DNA from 3 places in the Colwellia sp. MB3u-4 genome. Region 3 is predicted to be linked to each of the others. Evidence: predicted binding sites of a transcription regulator. Region 3 holds the regulator's gene; each other region holds the start of a gene.

Region 1 (4,542 bases), on a different contig from region 3:
TACTTTATTGTTGTTGGCTGGTTATGGAAACGCGGTAACAAGCTACGCGATGTGTCTTTGCAAGAAGGCAGAAAATGGTTACCCATATGGGGCAATTATTTACGCTTTGTTTGTCCGTTATTGTTAACGGTAGTTTTTGTCAATGTGGCTATATTAAATTAAAGTCGCTTCACTTAAATTAAATTAAGGTAAATTTAGGTAAGTCAAATAGATGGAATTGCTAATTGTGCGATTAACTTTACTTTAGCGCTATTAGCGTAAACCATCATTTAAAAACGTCCCTATACCAGTGTATAGGAACGTTTTTAAAAGCATCATCATCCAACTATAGCTCGGTATTTATGCCGTAAACTTAACTGGCAAGCCTTATTAATCCTATAGGCATATAAAGATGTACCTATAAGTACTTAAGCTAAGCGTTTACTATCTCAATTATTGGCTCATATTATTTCGAGCGGTTTTAGGTCGGTATAATATTGGACGGGCTAACTTTACACTTTGTTTAGGATTGAGCTTTGATGTTATTGCCCAAGCGTAATACCGAGGTAAAATATCGACGTGGGCAACTTGGTATTTAGCGTTCGCTGTTAGCACTTACTGTTAGCTATGAGCATATAATTTATAGCTCTGATAATGATGGAGCATTAACCTACTGCTGCTAGAGCACTCAAGTTATAGTCGTATTTATTCCGATGTTATCGCTACACTCTCTTCTTCCTCTGCTTCTTTTTCACTTTCTTCTTTATCTTCTTGCTTTAATTCTACCTGCTCTATTTTATCAAAACGGTTGCTAATCTTATCCGCTGAGGTATGGATTTGTTTTACGTCACTTGCCGCTTGATCAATATGTTTTGCTAAATTGGCAAAGCGGCCCTTAAAGCGAGCAAAATCAGCTGAAAGATGCGACAAATGCGCTTGAATAACATGTATTTGTTTGCGGGTTGCTTCGTCTTTTAACACTGAACGTGCGGTGGTTAAAATCGCCATCAGTGTTGTTGGCGAGGCTAACCAAACGCGTTTTTTATTGGCATAATCAACCAAGTCACCGTGGTGTGCATGTATTTCTGCAAAAATAGCTTCTGCTGGAATAAACATTATCGCGCCATCGGCGGTTTCTTTTTCAATGAGATATTTATCGCTGATATCATTAATATGCTTCTTAATATCAATTTTAAATTGCCGCTCGGCTGCTTTACGCTCAAATTCACCTAAGGTATTGTCAGCCATTTTTTTAAAGCTTTCTAGCGGAAACTTGGAGTCAACCACCACATTACCGGTTGGCTTAGGTAGAAACAAAATACAGTCAGCAATTTTACCGTTTGACAAGGTATGTTGCAGTGAAAAGTGCTGTTCCGGTAATACGTTACGAATTAAAGCATTTAACTGTACTTCGCCAAAAGCACCACGTGAGCGTTTATCTGACAGTACTTCTTGCAAGCTCACCACATTCGTGGACAGTTCAGTAATTTTTTTCTGTGCATCATCAATCAAAGCTAATCGTTGTAAAATGTCATTAAAGGTTTTGGTGGTTTTTTCGAAGCCTTCGGCTAAACGCTTTTCGACCTGGCCACTAATATCTTTTAGACGGTTATCAGTTGAAATCGTTAAGTCATCAATTCTTTTAGCCATTTGCTCACTGGATAAATGCAGTGATTTTGCCATTTCTTCTCGGCCAAGTTTAGAGGTTGCTGTAAGTTGGCTGGATAATTGTTCTGTGGCGTTGCGTTGATTATCATTAAAAGTGATGTGGTGTTCATATAAGGTCTTTTTAAGTTGCTCACTATGGCTATATAGTTGCTGTGCTTGTTTTTCACCTTGCTCACCATGTTGGCGTAATAATTTTAATTTAAAATCGGAAATTTGCTGCTCAAAGTAGGTTTTCAGTTCACTTTGCTGATGAGCTAATTGTTGATGATTAAAACTTAATTGTTGTTGTAGTTGCTGCTGATTATTGCCGTTAACTTCATAACTAAGGTTTACTTTTTCAACTAACTGCTGCAAAAGTTGCTGCTGTGCTAAAGAGGATACTTGGCTATTTTTTACTTGGCGAAATAAAACTAAAACACTGATAATTAAACTAATAATTAACACTAACACCATCAAAACCAAGACAGGAAAATTATCTAAAGCTAACCAAGGTGAATTGAATGGGAAGTTAAGTGGCGGGTTAAGTGAAGAAGTGAGTGAAGAGTTGGATAGTGAATTCATTGTAAAGCCAAATACTGTAAATATTAACAGTTATTAAAGCATACTTTATTAATAAGGTTAATCGTTATTTAACATCAACTCGGGTCAGTTAATGAAGACATCTTTAGCCAATATAAACAATTTATCAATAACCTAAAAAGACACGTTTAAATTTTGGTGTTTTTGGCTAGTTGTATTGATATTAAGTTGCCTTTATTTTGACCAAAAAAAAACGCCCTAATGGGCGTTTAGACTAATCTAACGGGTTATTTTTCTTTTGATTTTCTGTCTAGCTCTTCAATTTTTACTTGCCAAATTGCTGGACCAGTAACATGAACTGATTCACCTAAACTATCCACGGCGACAGTGACTGGCATATCTTCAACCACAAATTCGTAAATAGCTTCCATACCCATATCTTCAAAAGCCACTACTTTTGCTTTCTTAATAGCTTTAGAAACTAAATAGGCTGCGCCGCCCACCGCCATTAAATAGACCGACTTATGATTTTTAATCGACTGAACGGTTTCAGGGCCACGTTCGGCTTTACCGATAGTGCCTAGCAAACCCGTTTCTGCTAGCATCATTTCAGTAAACTTATCCATACGGGTTGCTGTTGTTGGTCCTGCTGGGCCTACTGCTTCATCACCTATCGCATCAACCGGACCCACGTAATAAATAAATTTATCAGTAAAGTCAACCGGCAGTTTCTCTCCGGCAGCTAACATGTCTTGAATGCGTTTATGGGCCGCGTCACGACCGGTTAAAATGGTGCCGCTAAGTAAAACGGTTTCGCCGGTTTTCCAGCTACTTATATCCGCTTTTGATAACTCATCAACGTTAACACGACGAACATTTTCACCCACTTCCCAGGTAATTTCTGGCCAATCTTCTAATTTAGGTGGCGTTAAGTCGGCAGGACCCGAGCCGTCAAGATGAAAGTGTACATGACGAGTTGCCGCGCAATTTGGGATCATCACTACGGGTTTTGACGCCGCATGAGTCGGCACTGACATGATTTTGATATCAACAACCGTTGTTAAACCCCCTAAGCCTTGCGCGCCAATACCGAGTTTATTTACCCTATCGTAAATTTCTAAACGTAATTCTTCTTCCGCATTTTCTGGACCACGGTCGATAAGGTCTTGAATATTTACGGGTTCCATTAAGCTTTCTTTAGCTAATACACCCGCTTTTTCAGCCGTTCCACCAATACCTATACCCAGCATGCCGGGCGGACACCAACCAGCGCCCATAGTGGGTAAAGTTTTAACAACCCAGTCGGCAATAGAATCACTTGGGTTTAACATCGCCATTTTAGATTTGTTTTCACTGCCGCCGCCTTTGGCCGCGATCATCACGTCTATCTGATCACCTGGCACCATCTCAATATGCACAACCGCTGGCGTATTATCTTTCGTGTTGATGCGCTTACCTGCAGGGTCAGAAACGATAGATGCACGTAATGGGTTATCAGGATTAAGATAAGCACGACGAGTACCTTCATCCACCATTTGCTGCACTGTCATATCCGTGTTATCCCACTGCACAGCCATACCCACTTTGACGAAACAGGTAACAATACCGGTATCTTGACAAATAGGTCGCTTGCCATGAGCCGACATACGCGAATTAATTAAGATTTGCGCAATGGCATCTTTAGCTGCCTGGCTTTCTTCTTTGTGGTAAGCCTTTTCAAGTGCTTGAATAAAATCTAGCGGATGGTAGTAAGAAATATATTGCAGCGCGTCTGCAACACTTTCGATTAAATCTTTTTGTTTAATAATGGCCATAACGGTCTCTTTTTTATTAATTGGGCGAGAGAAGAGTTGAAAGTTATAAATTTGCCGATATCATACCTTGCTTGTTAAAGACCTACTAGTATCAAATGGTCTAATAATAGCGATCAAATATAGCAACCCCACTTCGAACTGCAGCATTGAATAACTCAAGGTAGTTTGAATATAATGACTTAACATAAAACCTGTGAGAATATTTTGCCGACTAATTCCCCAACGCAGCTATCCGCTAAATTACTGCAGCTTGATCTAAGCTTTGATAGTCAGTCACTTTTTGCCACACTTGCTGAGCAACCTTGGGCAATGTGGTTAGACTCCTGTGAAAGTAGCCATGTTGATAGCCGCTATGACATTATGGTTTGGCAACCTCATACCACACTAACCACTGTCGGTAATGTGACTCGCATTAATCATAAACTCGACAACAGTGAGTATCACAGTCATGACGACCCATTATTGTTGTTAAAACGTGAACAAAAGGCGATCTTTAGTCATCTCGAGATTACTGAACACGACTTGCCTTTTAAAGGCGGTGCAGTCGGCTATTTCGCCTACG
Region 2 (4,542 bases), on a different contig from region 3:
GGTGTGCGTTGTAAAAAACCTTGCTGGATTAAAAAAGGCTCTAATACATCTTCAATGGTTTCACGTTCTTCGCCAATGGCAGCGGCAATGTTATCAAGACCAACGGGGCCGCCGGCAAATTTATCAATGATCGCTTCCAATAATTTCCGGTCCATTAAATCGAAACCTTCATTATCTACCTCTAACATATCTAAGGCACTAGCAGCGGTTGCTTTACTGACTATACCGTCAGTTTTTACATCCGCGTAATCTCTGACTCTGCGTAATAAGCGATTAGCAATTCGCGGTGTACCACGAGAACGCCTTGCGACTTCAAATGCTCCCGCTTGAGCAATGTCTAAATCTAAGAAATGTGCTGAACGCATGACAATTTCGGTTAACTCTTGCGTGTTATAAAATTCTAGCCGTTGCACTATCCCGAAACGATCGCGAAGTGGTGAGGTTAACGCGCCTGCGCGAGTTGTTGCACCAATTAAGGTAAAGGGCGGTAAATCAAGTTTTATAGAGCGGGCTGCTGGCCCTTCGCCGATCATAATATCTAACTGATAATCTTCCATTGCTGGGTAAAGAATTTCTTCTACCACAGGACTTAAACGATGAATTTCATCGATAAACAAGACATCATTTTCTTCAAGGTTAGTCAGTAATGCCGCCAAATCACCGGCTTTTTCCAATACCGGACCTGAGGTAGCCCGAACACTTACGCCCATTTCATTGGCGACAATATTGGCTAAGGTGGTTTTACCTAAACCCGGTGGACCAAAAATTAACAAATGGTCAAGCGGCTCGCGTCTTTTCAAAGCCGCCGCAATGAAAATTTCCATTTGAGACTTTACATGAGCCTGCCCAGTATAGTCGGACAACATTTTAGGCCTAATAGCCCGGTCAACCGTTTCATCTTCACGGGTGGCTACGGGTTCAATTAATCTGTCTGCTTCTATCATGTATTACTCATTGTAAAAAATCATTGAAAAAATCATTGAAAAATTTTATCGTCATCACGTTCGGCTAAAAATTGTTATCGTCGATATGGCGAAGTGATTAATACTTATAACATGGCTTTTAAGGCACCACGGATCAAATCTTCGCTACTTTTGTCAGGATGAAAAACTGATTTAACTGCTTTGTCTGCTTGTAGCTGACTATACCCTAAAGAAACTAAGGCGTTAATAGCATCGCCTTTACTATCACTGATAAAGGCATTGGCTTGATGAACATCCGTTGGCATCATATGCACCAAAGCGTCACTGCTGTCAGTTTGCCAATCTTTTAATCTATCGCGCATTTCAATCAACAAGCGTTCCGCTGTTTTTTTACCAACACCGGGTATTTTCACTATGGTGGTTAAATCGTCATGTATAACACAACTGACAAATTGATCGGCAGACATGCCTGACAAAATAGCCAAACCTAATTTAGGCCCAACACCATTAACCTTGATCAGTAAGCGAAACAGTTTACGCTCCACTTTATTAGCAAAGCCATAAAGTAATTGTGCATCTTCACGTACCACAAAGTGGGTATATAAAGTCGCTTCTTGATTAACCTCGCCAAGGGCATAAATACTGGTCATTGGCATTGTCACTTCATAGCCAACACCATTACATTCAATTAAAATTTCGGGGGCCATTTTTTCTATTAATATGCCACGTAAACGTCCAATCACGGCTTAACCTTTGCTTGATATACTATATGACAACACCATACCACTAGATATTTATACAGTAAAGTTTACGCCCTGAATTATTTAAAGCGGTGCGCAAATAACGATAATACTAAACAAATAGCTATTAGCGTAAGCGTCCACGTACTGTTTTAGTGGCTTGGCCTGAGAGTTTACTGATCGAGTCGTGACTGTGCGCATGACAAAGTGCAACGGCCAGTGCATCGGCGGCATCAGCTTGAGGTGTGCCCGGTAATTTCAAAATAGTTTTCACCATGTGTTGCACTTGAGTTTTATCTGCCGCACCTGTACCCACAACCGATTGCTTAATTTGTCTAGCAGAGTATTCTGCAATCGTTAAACCATTGTTCGTCGCCGCAACAATAGCCGCACCTCTGGCTTGGCCTAACTTTAATGCAGAATCAGGATTTTTCGCCATAAAGACTTGCTCAATAGCAAACATGTCAGGTTGAAATTGCAAGATAAGCTCACTAACGCCAGCAAAAATTGTTTGCAAGCGCATACCTAAATCTTCACCTGCCGCTGTGGCTTTAATACAACCACTGCCTAAATAGGTAAAGTTACGGCCCGATTGTTTAATGACGCCATAGCCGGTTAAACGTGACCCTGGGTCAATACCTAAAATAATACTCACTCGTTATTTACCTTAATAAAAGCGTTAACTTTAAAATAATACTATTGAAAAAAAACGCACGAATAAGGCCTAAGTAGCATTAATTCGTGCGTTTTAATTGTTTTAACATTAACGCTTAATCACGTTAAAATTTTTCTAACCGACGTTATTCTGCTTTTGGCTCAGTATCAGTTTCTTTTGCCAAACAAGCAATGCCTAATTCAGCCAGTTGTGCTGGGTTTGCATGACCTGGCGCATTAGTTAACGGACACGCCGCAGTTGTTGTTTTCGGGAATGCCATCACATCACGAATTGAACTAGCTCCAGTCATCAGCATCACTAAACGGTCTAAACCAAAGGCTAAACCGGCATGTGGTGGCGCACCGTATTGTAATGCTTCTAGTAGGAAACCAAACTTTTCTTGCGCTTCTTCATCGCTAATACCCAGAATGCGAAATACAGCGGCTTGCATATCTTGATTATGAATACGCACTGAACCACCACCTAATTCACAGCCATTAAGTACCATGTCATAGGCATCAGACAAAGCACCCACTGGGTTTGCTTCTAATTCAGCAGCGGTTAAATTGGTTGGCGCGGTAAACGGGTGATGAATAGCATGCATGTTGCCATCAGCTTCTTCAAACATTGGAAAGTCGACAACCCACAATGGTTTCCAATCACCTTGCAATAACTCAAGCTCTTCACCCACTTTTAAACGCAAAGCACCTAATGATTCAGTCACCACATTGTAAGTGTCTGAGCCGAAGAAAATAATATCGCCGGTTTTAGCATGAGTACGGGTTAATAAGGCATTAACGGCGGCTTCATCTAAGAATTTTAAAATCGGTGATTGTAAACCTTCAAGACCGGCATCAAGATCATTAACTTTTAACCATGGCATGCCCTTCGCACCGTAAATACCAACAAACTTAGTTAACTCGTCAATCCCTTTACGAGAGAATTTAGCGGCGCCTCCCGGTATACAAATAACGGCAACTCGGCCTTTATCGTCGTTAGCCGGGCCAGAGAACACTTTAAACTCTACATCTTTTAAGATGTCAGCCACGTCAACAATTTCAAGTGGATTACGTAAATCTGGTTTATCAGAGCCAAAACGAGTCATCGCCTCTAAATAAGTCATGCGCGGAAATTCACCTAAGTCTACGTTAAGTAGCTCTTGGAATAAGCCGCGGATCATAGTTTCAGTCACTTGCATCACTTGATCTGAACTCATAAATGAGGTTTCAATATCAATTTGAGTAAATTCTGGTTGGCGATCAGCACGTAAGTCTTCATCACGAAAACACTTAACGATTTGATAATAGCGTTCCATACCTGACATCATCAACAATTGTTTAAATAATTGTGGCGATTGCGGTAAAGCAAAAAATTGCCCTTTATGAGTACGACTAGGCACTAAATAATCACGCGCACCTTCAGGTGTAGCGGCTGTAAGAATGGGTGTTTCTATATCCAAAAAGCCTTGTGACTCAAGTGATGCACGCACCGCTGAAGTCACTTTAGCGCGAAAACGCATACGCTCAGTCATTTCTGGACGACGTAAATCAAGATAACGATATTTTAATCGTAACTCTTCAGAGTTCTTCTGATTTGAATCTAAAGGTAGCGGTGCTGACTTATTTAAAATAGTCAACTCTAAGCCCAACACTTCAATAGCGCCCGTTGCCATATCTTTATTCACTTGGCCATCAGGACGAGCGCGCACTTTACCTCTGATTTGCACGCAAAACTCATTACGCAAAGTGTTGGCTTTTTCAAGCACTTCAGGAAAGTCCGGGTCGTAAACAACTTGCACAATACCTTCACGGTCTCGTAAATCTAAGAAAATTACCGCACCTAAGTCACGACGACGATTAACCCAACCACAAAGTGTGACTTCCTGACCCACATGAGATTCATTAACCTCACCACAATAAAGACTACGCATGTATTTACCCTAAAATTCGAATAAGCTGAACAAGTTAACAGATGTTTTATAAATCTATAACTTGTGATGATAAAAATTGCCAACATTATAAAGCAATGCTAAGTAAAGTCACCCGACATTCAAGGAATAGTCTAATTAGACCCGTTCCGCTTCATTATGCCGGTTAATGATATTGATGATGCTTACCCCCTCAAGCTTTAAGTAGGTTTTTCATTCTATGCTAAGCACTGCCAATCATGGCGTAACGTCGGCTATAACGCCCTCAGCAGAACATAAAAACACATTACCTTGTTT
Region 3 (4,542 bases):
ATAAGTTACAACCGCCGCGATTTCTTTTAAGCTTAATTGCTTACCATAAGCTTGCATACCGGTACCTGCTTTACCATTAACGACAATATCTATATGCGCACTAGCAGGACCCGTTGTGGCAATAGCACTGCCTTTAAGAGCTGGAAATGCGGGTGGTAAACCTTGTCCACTGACTTGGTGACACGCTGCGCAGTAAGCGGTATAGGTTGTTTCGCCCAGTTGCATTAATTCGTCCATTGAAGCCGAAGCATTTAACGACGCCGCTTCAGCAGCTGCTGCATTGGCTTTCATTTGCTTTTGCTCATCAAGCCAAATGGCGTAATCGGCTTCAGACTTAACTTCAACCACTATCGGCATAAAGCCGTGGTCTTTGCCACACAACTCAGCACATTGGCCACGATAAACACCGGGTTCATCTACCTTGGTCCAAGCTTCATTAATAAAGCCTGGGTTAGCATCTTGTTTTACCGCAAATGCCGGTACCCACCAAGCATGGATAACATCATCAGAAGTAATAACAAAACGCACTTTTTTATTGGTTGGAATAACCAAAGGACGATCAACTTCTAACAGGTAATGTTCACCTTTTTCTGCTGAGGTACCATCTTGGTTTTCGTATTGTTCACGCGGGGTAGAAAGCACTGAATAAAACTCAAGGTCTTGATCAAAATATTTATAATGCCATTTCCACTGAGAACCCGTTACTTGAATGGTTAAGTCCGCATCATCGTTATTTTCCATATCGATAAGCGTAATAGTGGCAGGAAAAGCCATAGCAATTAGAATAACGACAGGGATCGCCGTCCAAAGAATTTCAACTTTTGTGCTTTCATGAAAGGTTGCTGGTTTGAAACCTTTTGATTTACGGTGAAACACCATAGACCAAAACATTGCACCAAAGACCACAATACCAATACCAGTACAGATATACAGCACCAGCATATGTAAATCATATACGTCTCTACTAACCTCAGTAACACCTTTGGTTAGGTTCAGCGACATATCTGCCCACACTGAACTAGACAACAAGCCCCCTAGCAACAGCAAACCTAGGTTACGTCTTTTCACACGACATCTCCTTCACCTTTAATTTAGGCCAAATAACGTATTTTCATTATGAAAACCGGCTAGTTAGCGCATACATTTATTATTATTTAAGTGACGCATTAATCAACAGTTGTCAATTGCGCCCTATTGTTTTTTTTGTACGTTTTCCAGACTAGAATTACTTAAAACTTGATAGGGGTCAATTTTTAATTTCAAAAGCATGATAAATAAAAACCAGTAAATACAATAGAGTAAAAGCCCTAAACCGGACGATAAGTAGATTTTTAAAAGGATGGCTGCAATGTTCATGTTTTGTTCAAAGCCTGTTTTTCATGCTGAATAATAAATAATCAACACAGAAATTTGCTGTATAAAAAGCAAGCTATTAGCGGTATTTATTGCCGAACAGAAGGATAGCTCTAACCAAAAAAATTTAGCTACATATTAGGTAGATAAATGGTTATCAAGCATGTGGAATACGCAGATTTTAACACCTTGAATTAAACCAAGTGATAGTTAAATCTGCGAAATATAATTTAGGAAAAAATAGTGTAGGAAAATCTAGTTTAGCTAAGTATTAGCATTTATGAAGTAAATGAAACGTGAACTACATCCAATCAGCCGCGCGAATAACACCAACGGCTAGGCCTTCGATATTAAATTGCTGAGACTTTAAATCGACCTTAATCGGTGCAAAATCTTCATTTTCAGCATGTAAATAAACCACATTGCCCTCACGTTTAAAACGCTTAACGGTAACATCGTCTTCTACACGAGCAACAATCACTTGACCATTTTGCACGTCGGTTGTTTGATGAACGGCCAACAAGTCGCCATCCATAATGCCGATATCTTTCATGCTCTCGCCATTAACACGCAATAAATAATCAGCCGGAGGATGAAATAAATTGCCATCAACTTTGTAATGCTGCTCAACATGTTCTTGTGCCAAAATAGGCTCACCGGCTGCCACACGGCCAATAAGTGGCAAACCATCTTCAGCGATAAACTCTTGTGCAAGACGAATACCACGCGATGTGCCAGGTAGCATTTCAATATAGCCTTTCTTCGCTAGCGCTTTTAAATGTTCTTCTGCTGCATTGGCCGACTTAAAACCAAAACAAGTAGCAATTTCGGCACGTGTTGGTGGCATACCTGTATCAGAAATTTTTTCTCGGATCAGATCAAAAATCTGCTGTTGTCTGGGTGTTAAAGGGCGCATAGTTGTTCCTTAAGCTACTTAAGAGCAAGCCTGTATTTTTACACAGTATTACTGTTATTGTATACAGGCTGTAAATAAACGCAAGAAAATAATCAGTCGCCTTTGCTAGTTTGGGCTTTAGTTGCAATTAGTGATGTTAGCAAAAAATTAAGTGCTCAATCCATATTGTTGTAAAGCGGCTTTCACGATTAAGGTCATTAAAAATACCCATAAATATAACTATTAACCTTGCTTAAACAGCAGGTATATAGGTAAATCAACCTTAGAAGGTGAATGGAAGATAATGAATAAACACGAATATTTAGATTGTTGCCAAGCACAATTACTAAAAGTTTTTAGCCTCGCAAAAAATCATAAAAAAGATGATAAGCAAAAATTCAGAGTTGAAGGCTTTATCCATGCGGGTAAAGCGTTAGGCGTTATATCTCATGTAGAGGCTGTCGATGTTATCGCGCAAGCTCACTTTCAGGTATTTGGTGAAAGTATTGAGTCTCGCCAAAATAGAAAAGCGAGCTTAAAAGAAGCGGTTGCCAAAGGTGATGAAAATTTTATTAACATTCCGGCCTATGAGCGATCAAAGCTATAATGCTTCAATCTCCCTCAACTTCTTAACTCTTCAAGATTTCAAGATTTCAAAGTACCCTAAGTCATTTTAAACAACGGCTTAAATATGCAGTGATGCAATAAGCGCCTCAATTAACCACGTCGTTAGCAAGTTTTAGCCTTTGCAAACATGGTTTAGTCTGGGTATTAACGCTTCAGTGCAGGCTTTGCTTTTCAATATGCTAGCTAAACTCAGTACCTTAAGCTAACATAAATTTAGCTATTAACTACCTTATATCAATAGATTTAAACTATGATAAAAATTCGTGATTTAGAATATCTAACCGCCATTGCCGAATATAAGCATTTTGGCCATGCCGCTGAGGCTTGCTTTGTTAGTCAACCAACGCTAAGTGGTCAAATTCAAAAACTAGAACAACGCCTTAAGCTAACCTTAATTGAACGCCAACCGCGCAATGTTATGCTAACACCCGCAGGAGAAAAGTTAGTACAACAAGCTCGGCAAGTACTTAACGCCGCGAATAACTTTGAAGAAGCGGCAAAAGCGCTACTTGATCCACTGTCAGGTGATTTACATATAGGCTTAATACCGACGTTAGCGCCATATATATTGCCGCATATTATGCCGGCACTAAACAGCAATCTAGCTAAAATAAACTTCTATTTACATGAAAATAGAACCCAAGATTTACTGCAACAATTGGAAACAGGTAAACTCGATATTTTAATTTTGCCTTGGTTGCCAGAAATGGCGCGTTTTGAACGTTACGATTTATTCACCGAGCCATTGGTGATGGCCACGTCTCCTTCACATCCACTGGCTAATAAAACTAAAGTAACATTTGATGATTTACATAATCAAAAAATCCTCACTTTAGAAGATGGCCATTGTTTGAGAGATCAAGCCATGGGCTATTGCTTTAGTGCTGGTGCGGAGGAAGATCATAGTTTTCGAGCCACCAGTCTTGAAACCTTACGTTATATGGTGGCCAGTAATATGGGTATTACCCTGCTACCACAGTTGGCGACAATTAATTATGCTCCACAGAAGCATATTCATTACATTCCTTTTGAAAGCCCACAACCGGTGCGTGAAATATCATTACTTTGTCGTGCCGGTTACGCGCGCATGGAAAGTGTTAGAGCTGTGGTTAATGAAGTGCGCCAAGCAGTAACGGGTTTATTTGATGAATAAATTAGCTATGTTTCACAACCCGCTTATGAGCTTCGAGCAAAAACGGTTAAACTTCATTTAACTTGATGAACTAAAGTCCAAGCTATATCACGCCTGCATGGAACCTACATGGGGGGAAGGTTAAATCAGTGCAACAGCAAGCGCGCTATTAACGAAAAAACGCTACCCTTGCCAACGATAGCGTTTATTTTTTGAGTACTTATTGCACTGGCGTTTCAGTGTTAATTTAAGCTAGGAAATAATGCGCTATTAGGCTGCAGCTTCGCTAACGCTTTCAGTGTTTTCAAGCGGGTTCGGTGTTCTAATTAAATAATCGAATGCACCTAATGCTGCTGTTGCACCACTGCCCATAGCGATAATAATTTGCTTAAATGGCGTGTTTGTTACATCGCCCGCCGCATAAACACCCGCAATATTGGTTTCGCCTTTGTGGTTAATGATCACCTCGCCTCGCTCGGTTAAATCAACAGTTCCTTGCAAAAACTTTGAATTTGGCACTAAACCAATTTGTACG

The links. The regulator LexA, encoded in region 3, represses DNA repair genes until DNA is damaged. The targets are predictions, from matches to a motif close to TACTGTATNNNNATACAGTA.
Region 1: H4J61_RS05220 (DNA recombination protein RmuC) is a predicted target of LexA. The motif match lies at 2,221-2,240, and genes of this name have one in related genera.
Region 2: ruvA (Holliday junction branch migration protein RuvA) is a predicted target of LexA. The motif match lies at 1,708-1,727, and genes of this name have one in related genera.

The regions. Positions count from the first base shown of each region.
Region 1 covers NZ_JACGVE010000072.1:8,837-13,378, reverse strand. The annotation lists gene H4J61_RS05225 (sodium-dependent transporter) at 1-162, shown strand, start outside; gene H4J61_RS05220 (DNA recombination protein RmuC) at 685-2,208, opposite strand; gene H4J61_RS05215 (fumarate hydratase) at 2,454-3,980, opposite strand; gene pabB (aminodeoxychorismate synthase component I) at 4,185-4,542, shown strand, end outside.
Region 2 covers NZ_JACGVE010000081.1:8,348-12,889, forward strand. The annotation lists gene ruvB (Holliday junction branch migration DNA helicase RuvB) at 1-944, opposite strand, end outside; gene ruvA (Holliday junction branch migration protein RuvA) at 1,049-1,666, opposite strand; gene ruvC (crossover junction endodeoxyribonuclease RuvC) at 1,791-2,318, opposite strand; gene aspS (aspartate--tRNA ligase) at 2,464-4,248, opposite strand.
Region 3 covers NZ_JACGVE010000074.1:141,790-146,331, forward strand. The annotation lists gene coxB (cytochrome c oxidase subunit II) at 1-1,068, opposite strand, end outside; gene lexA (transcriptional repressor LexA) at 1,655-2,269, opposite strand; gene H4J61_RS06140 (hypothetical protein) at 2,553-2,855, shown strand; gene oxyR (DNA-binding transcriptional regulator OxyR) at 3,126-4,028, shown strand; gene ahpF (alkyl hydroperoxide reductase subunit F) at 4,278-4,542, opposite strand, start outside.